2 regions of the Desulforamulus ruminis DSM 2154 genome follow, and region 1 is predicted to be linked to the other one. Evidence: riboswitches for the same ligand, from Rfam matches in the RefSeq annotation. Region 1 holds a riboswitch; the other holds the start of a gene.
The links. A riboswitch is a leader RNA that binds a small molecule or an ion and turns the genes downstream of it on or off. The one in region 1 is predicted to bind molybdenum cofactor.

Region 1 (6,822 bases):
ATAAACCCATTGTGTATCCCATGGCCATTCTTAAAGACACCAAACAGCAAAAAGCTGTAGAGGATTTTGCAGCTTTCCTGTCCAGCGATGAGGCAGCCCAGGTATTTGAAAAATATGGTTTTAAACCAATAAAGTAACCCTATGGTATTAAGATGTTTATAGAACTGTCTGACTGGTCTCCTGTATTACTTTCCTTAAAAACGGCACTCATCGCAGTCATTATTGTCATCCTCTTCGGGCTGCCTCTGTCCCGCCTTATGGCCAGATGGGAGTTCCCCGGAAAAGACTTACTGGAAGCGGCCATTACCTTGCCCATGGTGCTGCCGCCTTCGGTGATTGGTTACGGCCTGCTTATGCTGATTGGTAAGAACGGATTTCTGGGTAAAATCCTGGCCAATATGGGAATTTCTTTAATCTTCACCTGGTGGGCGGCTGTTTTAGCTGCTACCGTGGTAGCTTTCCCGTTAATGTACCAGAGTGCCAAAGCTGCGTTTAAAAGTGTAGACGTAAATTATGAGAAAGCCGCCAGGACCCTGGGAGCCGGTGAGGTAAGAATATTTCTTACCATCACCCTCCCCCTGGCCTGGCCGGGAATTGTAGCCGGATTGGTGCTCTCCTTTGCCCGGGCTTTGGGTGAATTTGGCGCTACACTAATGGTGGCGGGAAACATCCCGGGAAAAACCTCCACCATCCCGGTGGCCATTTTCTTTGCAGTGGACGCCGGAGACGACGCTACCGCCAGAACCCTGGTGGCCATTGTAACGGTATTTAGTTTCTTAGTTATTTTCTGGGTTAACCGGTGGGCTAAAAGGCAAAATTATTAAAGTACGGTGATGTAATGTTGGAAGCCTCTATTAACAAAAAACTTTGGCACTTTAACTTACAAGTTGAACTAAAAGTCAGCAACCAGATTGTCGTGCTGTGGGGTCCTTCCGGTTCCGGAAAAACAACGGTTTTACACTGCCTGGCGGGTTTGCGCAACCCTTCATCCGGTTTTGTTAAAATAAATAATCAGGTGGTTTTTTCCTCCGAGGAAAAAATCAATATTCCCACAAGGCTTAGAAATATCGGCTACCTTTTTCAGGACTATGCTTTATTCCCCCATATGACGGTAAAGAAAAATGTTTTATACGGACTTAACAGTACCAAGAAGAAAACGGCAAAAACCCTGGACCCTTTAGAACTGCTTAATTCCTTTGGGGTAGGACATCTCATGGACCGCTATCCAAGGCAGCTCTCCGGGGGAGAAAGGCAGCGGGTGGCCCTGGCCAGGGCTTTGGCGGTTCAGCCCCGATTGTTGTTGTTGGATGAACCCCTCAGCGCCTTAGATAAAGAAACCAGGTTAAATTTAAGACAGGAGCTTAAAAATCTGCACCGTCAATGGAAAATCCCTTTTGTTCTGGTAACCCACGACGAGGAAGAAGCAAAATTTTTAGGGGATCAGATTATTTCCATGGAAAAGGGAGAGGTAAAAGAATTATTAAGATGCCGGAGTGTTGCCACAACATTTCCGTCTAAAGATTTGTAATAAACGATCCACATAAAAAATAATTTGTATTTTAATTTTACAAAGAGGATTAATGCAATCCATGTAGAATAAACTATAAATAAGCTCAACGAATTACCTCCGAGCCTTGGAACCTGGGATGGCAGATTATGGTTCCCAGGCCCATAGGGTTTATCTGGAAACGGGTAAGCCTCCCGTGCGGAAAGGATGGTAAGTGTTTTTCTTGTGTCTTTTACCGCACCTCGTGCGGTTTTTTAATTTAATATAATTTTCTCCGAGCCATCCTACCTAAAACATTTATGTCAAGGTATTTTGGCCGTTAGGGTTAATCTGGAAATGGATTAGCCTCCCTGTTGGAAAGGAGAGCATTTTCCCGCCTGTTATCTACAGGCTGGTTTGTGTTGCTTTCCTGAAAAACACGAACCAGCCCTGTTGATTAAGAAAGGCGGTTGGCCTATGGAAAGGTTTGGCAAGCTACTGGTTTCATTTTATCCTGGGGAAGCCATTGGTTATTATAGTGAGGGAGAAGGGGAAATCCGTGCCATTGCCATGGCGTTGGGCGGTTTCTTTGAGCGAGTTTTTGACATGTATTTGGAATTTTCCCAGATGGCTGATGAAGGGTGGCTGGTCAGAGATGAAAGGCTATTTGGCCAAAGGGGGATGGTCGTTTCTTTTTATTATCCAACAGGGATGCCGGTAGCTGCCGGGCGGCAGCAAATCATCAATCGTCTTCTTTACACTTATTTGGATTCCCCGGTATATCCCAGGCCCGGAATTTATGTAGTTCAATATAAGAAGAATTACAAGCTGATTTACAGGTACCAGACCAAGATGCAAAACAGAGCGTAAGTACTGTTGCGGTTTGGCCACACTATTAACAATATAGACGGGGTGAATAAATGCTAACAGATTACAAAAATGAACCTTTTTTAGATTTTAGCAATGAAAAGGTGGCAGACAGTTTTAAGAAGGCACTGCAAGAAGTGAAAGCTAAATTAGGCAGCCGTTATCCCCTTATTATTAACGGCAAAGCCGTTGAGACCGGTGAAGAAGTTATTTCCCTCAATCCTTCAGCCTCGGATCAGGTGGTTGGCTATGTAGCCAAGGCATCCCTGCAGGAGGCTAAATTGGCTCTGGAAAGTGCCCAGGAGGCCTTTGCCAGATGGTCCAGAGTAAAGCCTGAGGAGAGGGCCCGCTATCTTTTTAAGGCTGCGGCGATTATGAGAAGAAGAAAGATGGAACTGTCCGCCTGGATGGTTTTTGAAGCCGGTAAAAACTGGGCCGAAGCAGACGGGGATACGGCCGAAGCCATTGACTTTTTAGAGTTTTACGGCCGGGAGATGTGCCGTCTGGCAGAACCGCAGCCCCTGGTGCGGATTTTCGGTGAAGACAACAGACTGAAATATATACCGCTGGGTGTAGGGTTAGTAATTCCTCCCTGGAATTTCCCCCTGGCCATCATGGCGGGCATGACCGCTGCCGCCATTGTGACAGGGAATACGGTGGTGCTTAAGCCCGCCAGCAATACTCCTGTTATTGCAGCTAAATTTATTGAAATCCTTCAGGAAGCCGGTTTGCCCGACGGAGTGGTGAATTACTTGCCCGGCAGCGGGGGAGCCATTGGAGACTATCTTGTGAGCAGTCCCCAAATTCGTTTTATTAATTTTACCGGTTCCAAGGAAGTGGGATTAAGAATTAGCGAATTGGCAGCCAAAATGGTCCCTGGACAGAAGGCTATAAAACGGGTCGTGGCGGAAATGGGCGGCAAGGATGCCATCATTGTGGACAGCAGTTCCGACTTAGAAGAAGCGGCGGCGGCTATTGTTGCATCTGCTTTTGGCTTCCAGGGACAGAAATGTTCTGCTTGCTCCCGGGCCATTATTTTAGATGACGTTTATGATCGGATTGTGGAGTTAGTCATTGATAAAACCAAAAAACTGACCGTGGGACCGGCCGTAGATAATTATCCGGTAGGACCGGTGACGGACAGTAATTCTTTGAAGAGAATTAAATCCTATATTGAAATCGGGAAAAAAGAAGGTACCCTGCAGGTGGGTGGAGAGACCCTGGAGCATATGGGCGGTTATTTTGTACAGCCCACGGTGATCACGGATGTTCCCCCCAATGCCACCATTGCTCAGGAGGAAATCTTTGGTCCTGTACTGGCGGTTATCCGGGCGAAGGATTTTAGCCACGCTCTGGATATTGCCAATGGCACCGAATATGGTCTTACGGGATCGGTATTTTCCCGGAACCGGGCCAACCTGGAAAGAGCTGCCCGGGAATTTCACGTAGGCAACCTTTATTTTAACCGCAAGTGCACCGGTGCTCTGGTGGGAGTCCATCCCTTTGGCGGCTTTAACATGTCCGGCACCGATTCCAAGGCTGGGGGCAGGGATTATCTGTTATTGTTTAGCCAAGCCAAAGCCATATCTGAAAAATACTAATCCAGGACTCTTAGATGGAAGCCAATGACGAACTGCAAAGCTTTCTTGTCCTTGTGGAGAGGAGCCTTCGCTCCTCGGATGATTGGCTGGAAAGAGAAATCATCTTTGCCTGTGCGGCAGGCGTCTGTGGGGCCTATTACAAACTAGGCTTTGCACTCAATGAACAACAAATTTTAGTTTTGGCAGCAAGGTTATTTCGCTATTACACCGAGACCTTAAGGAAGTCTCCCTACCTGGAGCGATTGACGAAGGCTTCCTTTGATCACGGGATGTTTACGGCAACCTTATCCAATGTATGCTTCTTGCCTGAGCCGGTGAAGGATCTACCGGAATTAAATGGGGTGTTTCCCGGTGTGGCTCAGCATGTTTTAGACAGCGTCATGTTCCGGACGCTGGAGGAAATTGTACTTGAACAGATCATTAACAGTTTTATAAGCTTTCGGAACAGTCGATCTGAAAAAGTACTCCAATAACGTTATTTTTTATTGTAATGTATATAAATCGCGCCTGCCCCCTGGTTAAGCCCCAGGGGGACTTTTTTTCGGTAACCGGTTTAATTCATAGAATGTTCGGAGGATGCCTCATAGGTGGAATGTTGTGAATTATATTGATTGACCTCTTCATACTGATTTAACAGGTCCGTTTGTGCCGAGGATTTGGCCACTTGATCCCGGATGACGGCAATATGTTTTTCTTCTGCCTTGGCCAGGTCGGCAAAGAGCGCGGCCATGTTTTCGTTGTGGCTGTCCTGGGCTTCTCTCATGTATCGTACATACTGGATAAGAGCCTGTTCTTTCTGGTGTAAAGCTTCTGTTAAATGACTTAGCGTATGCATGATTTCCTCCTTTCTTTCTTTTAATGTTGCTTTCCGAGTAATTTTTTATGCGTAATGATTTTCATCACCGCAAGATCACTTCAAGGGGAGGGAAGGTATTTATGCAGGAGAAAATCCTTGTTTACTCCACCATTCATCCCAGGCAAAATCATAGGCTTCTTCCAGCGCCTGATAGTGCTGGCCTTCCCACTGAGCCAGCTCTAGATACAGCCTTCTGGCATGATCATTGTTTGTTTTTTGAGCCGCCTCTTTATAAAACTCTATGGAGGCCTCCTCCATCATAACGCCCACGGACAGGGCGGATACCAGTAAAGAAGGAGATTCCTTGGAGAGCTTAGCCGGATCAAAGATTACCGGAACTCCGGGTTGGAAGGAAATATCGGGACAGTTTACGTTGTTGCTTTGCACAGAGTCATAAAGACTTCGTAGATATTGCTCATGCTTTTTCTCTTCTTCAGCCAGACTGAGGAAAATTTCTTTTACTTCCTGAACATCTGCCTTCTCCGCAGCCATTTGATAAAACTGCTGGCCTTCATGCTCATTTAAGATGGCTGATTTAATATTCGATAATTCCTCCGAGCAACCAGTTGTCATTTTCTATACCCCCTAAGACTTTTTCCTAGTGTAACAATAAAATAAGACAAATATCTATTACACAGATGAAAAAAGTCTTAACTAACTCCTAATAAAAAAAATCAAAAAATCCGTGCCAATAGATGGAAATCCGAAATCCATGTTCAAAGCAAGAGAACGGAACACGGATTTTACGGATTAAACGGATGGACACGGATTTAAAAAATCTTTTTGTTTAAAAGTTCATTCTTACTGAAACGTTTTTTAAATCTTTAACTTGCTTAGAAATTCTACTTTTTAATAGATTGCTCTCTTTAGTAAATGTGGCATTAAATCTTTTTATCCATAGAGGACTTAACTAAAACTTACCTAAAAATTGTGCCGCCAGAATTCCTACGCCCAGAATCCATACATAGATAGAGAAAATTTTTAAAGAACCCCGCTGGAGAATCACCAGCATCCACTTAACAGCGATATAACCGAAAAGGGCGGCGGCAATAGTTCCGGCAAGCAAAGGGAGAAATCCGATGGATTCGGCCTGCCCGCCCACCAATTTAGCGCTTTGCAGCACCACGGCCCCCAGAATGGCCGGCAAAGATAAAAGGAAGGAAAAACGGGCGGCAGCTTGTTTGTTAATACCCCGGAACAAGGCGCCGGCAATGGTCAACCCGGACCGGGAAATGGCCGGAAGGATGGCCGCACCCTGCAAGGTCCCCACGATAAACGCATCAAAGAAGGAAATTTGTTCAATACTCTTGGTCCCTTGTTTTTTCACGTTGTCCGCCACCCAGAGGATGATGCCGGTAGCTAAAAATTCCCATCCCACCGTGACTCCTGTTTTGGAAATTTCCTCAAAAAAATCCTCAAAGGTTAGACCAATGATGGCGGTTGGAATGGTGCCCACCAGAATCAAAAGGGTCAGCTTGCTGAAGGGATTTTTAATCATATAGATAATATCCTGCCAGAAAATAACCACCACGGCCAAGAGGGTTCCCAGATGCAGCATAGTATCCAGAAATAAACCTGCTTCGGAGAGGCCCATCAATTTTCTGCCTAACAACAAATGGCCGGTACTGCTCACCGGCAGAAACTCGGTTAACCCCTGAACAGCTCCCAGTATGACAGCTTTAAAAAATTCTTCCATAATTACCCTCCGGTATCAATAGTCTGTTTCAAAAAACAACCCTATTATAACAAAAAAAGTATACCCATAGCTTAAAATATTTAATTTTTCTAAGATCATGGGCATCTAAGCCCCATATACTGGAGGTTATTAAAGAAAAGGACGTTTTATGCTTGTTCCCGGCAGCCGGTTAACATCCTGGCTTTTACCCATGGGAGGCCATATTTATAAGGGGTACGCCTCTTATAAATGGAAAAAGAGGTAAAGGAGCAGTAAAAGAACCGGTTGGTGTATGAGGTAGATGATCAGTGAATGTTGCCCGGCTGAAACCAGTAAA
Region 2 (6,822 bases), 140 kb from region 1:
CCGGGACAGATAAGGTTCTGTCCATTCTTTCAATGCAATAAAAATGCAAATTATTTAACTAGCACTAGAAAATATCTCGGATACAAAAATTAAAAATTGCTGATGTTAATTAAATTGTCCAAATATTTAAACGGTTTTAAATTAAACCGGCTCTGAAGCAAATTGGCAACCCCCGCTGCGTCATTAAGTTCAAAAACCGGTATACCGATGTTCCAGTGCATATCACTCACCACTGCGATTAACTCATCGGGAGTACACAAAAGTTCTGTTCCTCTCTCCAAACGACTGATTTCTATTTTGGGCTTATTCGATCTTTTATAACCTTCCGTAATAATAATATCGATATCACTACTAACCATCTGGGCAATTTGGTCCAGGGTTAATTCCTCCTGAACATTTCTAATCATGGCCATCTTTTCATAGGAGGATATCACTACGGTATCCGCCCCTGCTTTGGCATGGCGCCAGGTATCTTTTCCAGGCTTGTCAATATCAAATCCATGCACATCATGTTTAATGGTACAAACCTTGATATCCCTAAATTTCAACTCTTTAATCAGCTTTTCAATAAAGGTTGTTTTTCCGGCATCCGATTTTCCCACCACGGTAATGATAGGGATGTTCACCACAATTCACCTCCAGAATCATTTTTTAAATATTCAAAATTTAAAAAATAGAGATTGCCCCTTTACGAAACATAGTTTGGGGATAATAATATGGCTTTTACTTTTTCCCCAATATTTAACGGTCCGCTCCCTCCAGGTATATCAATCAGTGCATTGCAGTGCAGCATTGACTTTAAAGCTCCCGGACTTTGCGTCCCGCAGGGAACGGCATAATAACCACCGTTCTTCCAGCAAACTTTTGCTCTTAACATACGCCGCTGCTTGCTTTTCTTATTAAAGGACTCCTCCATGGTCGCCGTTACGTCGGGCAGAGCCACCTGCCGGGTGCCGCTGATGCTTTGCAGAACAGGCCTGATCAGCATATAGAAGGTAATCATGGCTGCAGCGGGATTTCCAGACAAGCCAATGATCAATCGCCCATTGTTCTCACCACAGACAATGGGTGTACCCGGTTTTATATTCACTTTCCAAAATAAAGTATTGGCACCACTGATTTGGATCGACTCTTTAACATAATCTCTTTTGCCTACCGATACCCCGCCAGTGGTTATTACCATATCGTTTTCCTTTAAGCAGTCGTTGATCAAAAAGGCAATATGATTCCTGTCATCAACGGTATTTCTATAAGGAACCGCCCTTCCCCCCGCTTCAGCTATCTGAGCGGAAATCGCATAAACATTGCTGTTGTATATTTTGCCTGGCAGCCTGGGCTCATCAATGCCAACCAGTTCATCTCCGATTGTCAAAACCGCTACTTTCGGCTTTTTAAAAACCTTCACCCTTTTTTTGCCCATCGATGCCAACAAACCGATTACAGCAGGAGTAATGGTCATTCCTTTGGCTAGTATTTTTTCCCCTTCAAGAACATCATCGCCCTTATTAATATAATTATCTCCCGGTCTAAGTGGGGAAAAGATCAAAACTTGATCTCCCACAAGCTGCGTGTCCTCTATTTTTATAACTGCGTTTGTTCCGGCGGGAAGCGGAGCGCCGGTTGCCACAGCAGCAGCTTCTCCATATATCAGGGGCTTTGACGGCATGTTCCCGGCAAAGATGTTCTGGCTTACTTTCAGTAATACCGGGGTTTCTTTACTGGCGGTGAATGTGTCTTCAGCCATAACAGCATACCCGTCCAAAGGAGACCGGTCAAAAGGAGGGAGTGGAAAACCGGCAACAACATTCTCATATAAAACTCGTCCCAAAGCGTCGATAATATCAACCTCATCGAAGCCAATGGGCTTTGTGTAGTTTAGTAAAATTGCTAATGCTTCTTCAAGAGGTATTTCCTTATACATTGTGGCTCCCCCATTTATTTTAGCTTCTCTCCTTTTAAATCCAGTTTAAAGCTATTGGTGGGTAATCCATAATCCATAAACAAATCAATCTTTTACTTGCCAAACTTCTAAAAGGATTTAGCATAACATTAAAGAATGTTCTTTCATAATCTCTTGTCACAAAACTTAAAATTTGTTAATATCAGTAAGAAAACATGTCAACATTTAATGATATAGATCATTCGCACGGCAGGCTTTCATCTGCCCTAATTTTTATGCTTCTATTTTTAGGGGTTTTGCAATAAATTTTCTTAAGCTTCCTTACCAAAACCCCCAATCCGCTCTCGCCCTCCTTTCTCCCGGTATCGAAGGACTGCCGCCGTCGATTCTAGGCAATAAAGTTATGGGAGCAGTTGGTATTTTTAACCTATTTATAGCTAGTTTAATGCTTCTGAGAAAGCAAGTCAATCATAATATGTTTCTGAGAATTATGATTATTGAAAAAATGTTTCTGAGAAGGAATGTACATGAATATTTCGCAGAGGTTTAAGTTAATAAGAGAAACTCTTGGTTTAACACAGACATTGATGGCTCAGGACTTAGGCATCGATAGAAGCCATGTTGGAAACATCGAAAACGCTTCTAAAAAAGCATCCGACTCTTTACTTAAACATATTTGTGCCCGGTATGGTGTCTCAGAATCATGGTTGAAGACTGGCGAAGGAGAAATGTTTACATCTCCTGAGGATAGAATGAAGAAATTGTTAGAACAGCTAAACAGCCAGCCCTCCGTTCATTCCTATTACAGCTTCTTGGTTGACCACCGGCTACCGTTGCAGGAAAGTCTGCCGCATCACCTGCAAATTCAGGCTGACTTGTTGGAGCAAAGAAAGGAAGCTATTCGAGAAGAGCTTGAGGTGCGGTTGGAAAAGCAAAAGCAGGCTACCGATATCTCGGCAGAAAATATATCATCTTTTGTCCAGCAGATCCTACCGGGTGAAGCGGACGAAAAAGAACTTGAAGAAATGAAAAACATCCTGGAAATTCTCTTTAACGCTAGCCCCTCTTATAGAGAGTGGGCTAAAATACAATTTAAATACGCCTTTCCGGAAACAATTCTCGCCCAAGCCCGGACTCAATTACAGCAGCAAAAACTAAAAAACGACAAAAAATAATACCTGATCCCGCAGTACACTTTAACCAAAAGAAGGCTCCGGTAATTAAAACGGAGCCTTCTTTTGGTCACTGTTATTAAAATAAAAGGTTCGATAATAAATTACAAACCCGAATAAGCCTTTCGTTCTCAGGTCCATTATGTCGTCGACCGGCAAAACTTAATTAACTAGTCTTGTACTGTTTTAATAAATTTACTAAACTATCCATGGTAGTATAAAAATCTTTCGTCAATGGTTTCTCTGAGGCATTGCAAACCAACTGGTTGGTCACGTTAATAATATTTTTGTTCAAAATATCATCATTGATTAGCGTGGCCATATCTGCAATGACTAAAGATAAGGTTAAAATGGCTTCTGTATCCTGAATCTCTGTTGTCATCATGTCGCCTCCGGCCGTAAAGTTATATCCCACACAAAAATTAAGGTTGGCGGGTGCCTTAAAGAAAGCAGCACAAACCAACCCTAGTAACAGGTGGAATGTTCTCCTTTCCAAAGGGAGGCTAACCCGTTTCCCGATTAACCCTTATACGGCCATAACACCATCACATTACGCATTAGGCACTATGGCTCGGAGAACGCTATAAATAGAAGAACCGCACACAAATGTGCGGTTACGGCATGGCTAAATAAACCTACCATCCTTTCCACACGGGAGGCACATCCGTTTCCAGATGAACCCTAACGGCCGGGGAACCATAATCTCATATCACAGGTTCAAAGGCTCGGAGGTAATATTAAGGAATTTTTTCATGTCTTACAATGAATTACTTTATATACGCATAATATAAGTTATACTTATTTCCATTATGGCAAAAAAAGACACATCTGGCAACAGTTATATTTTTTATATTGCCTGAAAAAAATAACAATTTTTGATTAGGATCGACAATTTATTTAAGCACCTTATAATCCGGCGGATAAAAGAGCAAAACAAAACCGAGTCTTCGCTGACTCGGTTTTGTTTTGCTCTAATTTACATCACAGCAGGTGGACTTTATCCCCTTAATCAATTCTTTCTCTACCATTGATAAATGGTGGCGATTGGACCATATAATGGCAATGGTAATATCCAGAGGGACATCACTAATGGGAACGGTTACGATCTCATTGGATCTGCCGTATTCCTCAGCCATAAATCTAGGAATAAAAGCGGCACAATCCCGGTGTAGCAGTACCTTTTCCAACATTTCCAAATTATCTACCCGAAATAAAACGTCAAGATCGCCGTGCTTCCTTAAGATACTGGATATCCCGCAATTGGTTACATACTCTGTATTGTATAAAACAATTGGCTGGGACATGGCTTCCTTCAGGGTAATGGATTCTTTGCCTGAAATGGGGCTTTGTTTTCCGACAATTAATACCAGTTCATCTACAAATAGTTCTCTTAGCTTGACGTCTTTTGCCTGTATAAGCTCATCGGTTTTTAAAATCACACCAAAATCTGCTTTACCCGATTGGATATCCCGAAGTATATTATTGGACTCGCCCACTTTTATAAATATGTTTACTTTGGGGTGATTGTATTTAAAATTCGTAAGAACCTCCGGCATAATGGTAATATTGACGCCTGGCTCCACCGCTATTGAAATATTGCCATTCAGTTCCAGGTCGTTGCTTTTAGCAATTTGCTTAATTTCCTCAACACTTTCAATGATTTCTTTGGCCTTCTGAATAATGGTTTCTCCTATTTCAGTGGGAGAAACGCCATGATTGGTTCTTTTTAATAGATGAACCCCTAATTCATCTTCCAGCTTACTTATGGCCGCACTTAACGCCGGCTGCGAAATATGCGCCCGTTCGGCAGCCAGGGAAATTGTCTTTGATTGGTATATCTCAACAAGATAATAGAGTTGTTCTAAACGCATCTCATCACCCCAATTCTAAAAAACATATTTTAAAAAGCATACTATATCTGCCCTATGAATGAAAGTTCCTTTTGTTCTTTCAAAATGTCGGAATATTATTTGGCAGCCGTCCATGGGATTTTTTGAATTCTAATATTATTATACCCCGGGAGGATGTCTTTTTATATGGAAGGTTTTTTGCTGTATTCCGGTACCTCTTCTGTTTCTGTTTGTAATATGATAATCCCCGCAATAATACTGGCACTGCCCAGCAATTGTACGGCTGAAAGTTTTTCACTTAAAATTAGCCAAGCAAACCCGATGGTAAAGGCCAGTTCAATGGTGCTGATGATGGATGTCCGGCTCGCTCCTAACTTTGCCAAGCCCATTAAATAAAGAGTTAAGGCCAGAACCGTACAAAAGACCGCCGACCCTAAACCCACTAAAAATTGGGGGAGAGTCAATGGACTGGTAAACATGGTTACCGGAGGGAAAATCAGCACCACAAATAAGGAGCAAATCGTCGTAATGCATGCAATCACCGTAACGGGGTCTATTTCCCTGCTGATTTTTTGACCTCTGATGATATATATAGCAAACATCAAGGCTCCCATCAGCCCGCAAGCAATCCCTTGCCAGTTTAAATCAAAGTCTTGGCTAAATAGATTAATCACCATTAAGCAGCCCAGGATCACCAAACCCAATGATATAAGGCGTTTCACGGATAATTTTTCATGGTAATAAAGGGTCATAATCAATAGGACGATGGCCGGATAAGCGTAAAATAACATACTGGCTACAGCAGCCAACATATATTTGGTAGCCAATATGTAAAATACCGCACTTGCAAAATAAATAACTGCCTGTACGGCCAGAGTGCCCAAACAGGGCTTTAGGGATGCCCATTGAATCTTTTTGGTGGCAACGGCAAGGGTCATCAGAATCGCTGCCGATATAAAAAAACGCATAGCCAAAAGTGTGTCCGTCGTAACCTGCATGTGATACCCCAGTTTATAAAAAACCGGAAGAAGGGCTGAAGCTATGGCAGACAAAATTACATAAAGATAGCCTTTTAATGGCACTCCAGAACCCACCCTTACATGAAAAGTATGGATAAAACCCCCTGGAACCCAGGAGGTTTTATCTCAGCCATTTATTCTTCGTTCAAACCAACGCTTCAATTTCTTGCTTTACTTTAAGCCCGCCAATTAATTTCCCGGCATGTCTTTCTCCGGTCTTTATAATGGGGAGCAGTAACATGGATAAACATTTTTTTTTATGCTTTAGCCGGGGCCGCTTCTTCCGCTGCTTCAACGGCAATTTCCTCCAGAGATTTACCGGCAGTACGCTCGCCCCAAATACCGGTAACCACAGCTACAATCAGGAACATGGCGCCAATGACACCGAACAATACACCGTAGCCAAATTGTTTGAAGATAATGGGCACCAACAGCATGGCAGCGGAAGTCATAATCCGCCCTAAGCTGTAAATGAAGCCGGTGGCGCTGTTCCGAATATGGGTGGGATAGGCTTCGGCCAGGTAAGACCACATCAGTACAAACACGCCGTCCATCAATACCCTTACAGCAAATCCCACAAAGACAATTATCAGGGGAGCTTTGATCGTACCGAAAACAATGGTTAATAACCCTACCGCCACGCTATAGACAACAATGGGAACCTTTCTGCCGCCTTTATCGGTAAAGAAAGCGGCGATATAGTTACCAATGGGGCTTCCAAAGGATACTAGGGCGCTCATCCACAGGGCGTCTTCCATGGTAAATCCATACTCGTTTAGTAAAGTAGGCATCCAGCCGAAGAAGATAAAATATCCTACGGTGATAAAGATAACCATATTGGTAAGCACAGTGGTTTTCTTAAGATACTTTTTGCCAAACAC

Region 2: linked by a shared signal. The riboswitch ahead of DESRU_RS02145 (hypothetical protein) and the one ahead of DESRU_RS02735 (hypothetical protein) in region 1 are both predicted to bind molybdenum cofactor.

The regions. Positions count from the first base shown of each region.
Region 1 is NC_015589.1:552,279-559,100, forward strand. Features, by position in the region: gene modA (molybdate ABC transporter substrate-binding protein) at 1-137, shown strand, start outside; gene modB (molybdate ABC transporter permease subunit) at 153-824, shown strand; gene DESRU_RS02730 (ATP-binding cassette domain-containing protein) at 839-1,528, shown strand; molybdenum cofactor riboswitch at 1,614-1,732, shown strand; molybdenum cofactor riboswitch at 1,768-1,887, shown strand; gene DESRU_RS02735 (hypothetical protein) at 1,940-2,356, shown strand; gene pruA (L-glutamate gamma-semialdehyde dehydrogenase) at 2,407-3,954, shown strand; gene DESRU_RS02745 (hypothetical protein) at 3,969-4,427, shown strand; gene DESRU_RS02750 (hypothetical protein) at 4,508-4,789, opposite strand; gene DESRU_RS02755 (ferritin family protein) at 4,889-5,383, opposite strand; gene DESRU_RS02760 (undecaprenyl-diphosphate phosphatase) at 5,721-6,506, opposite strand; gene DESRU_RS02765 (heparan-alpha-glucosaminide N-acetyltransferase) at 6,729-6,822, opposite strand, start outside.
Region 2 is NC_015589.1:416,209-423,030, reverse strand. Features, by position in the region: gene mobB (molybdopterin-guanine dinucleotide biosynthesis protein B) at 90-629, opposite strand; gene DESRU_RS02155 (molybdopterin molybdotransferase MoeA) at 689-1,921, opposite strand; gene DESRU_RS19680 (helix-turn-helix domain-containing protein) at 2,428-3,075, shown strand; gene DESRU_RS02145 (hypothetical protein) at 3,239-3,457, opposite strand; molybdenum cofactor riboswitch at 3,542-3,661, opposite strand; molybdenum cofactor riboswitch at 3,697-3,815, opposite strand; gene DESRU_RS02140 (LysR family transcriptional regulator) at 4,044-4,943, opposite strand; gene DESRU_RS02135 (DMT family transporter) at 5,105-6,004, opposite strand; gene DESRU_RS02130 (MFS transporter) at 6,199-6,822, opposite strand, start outside.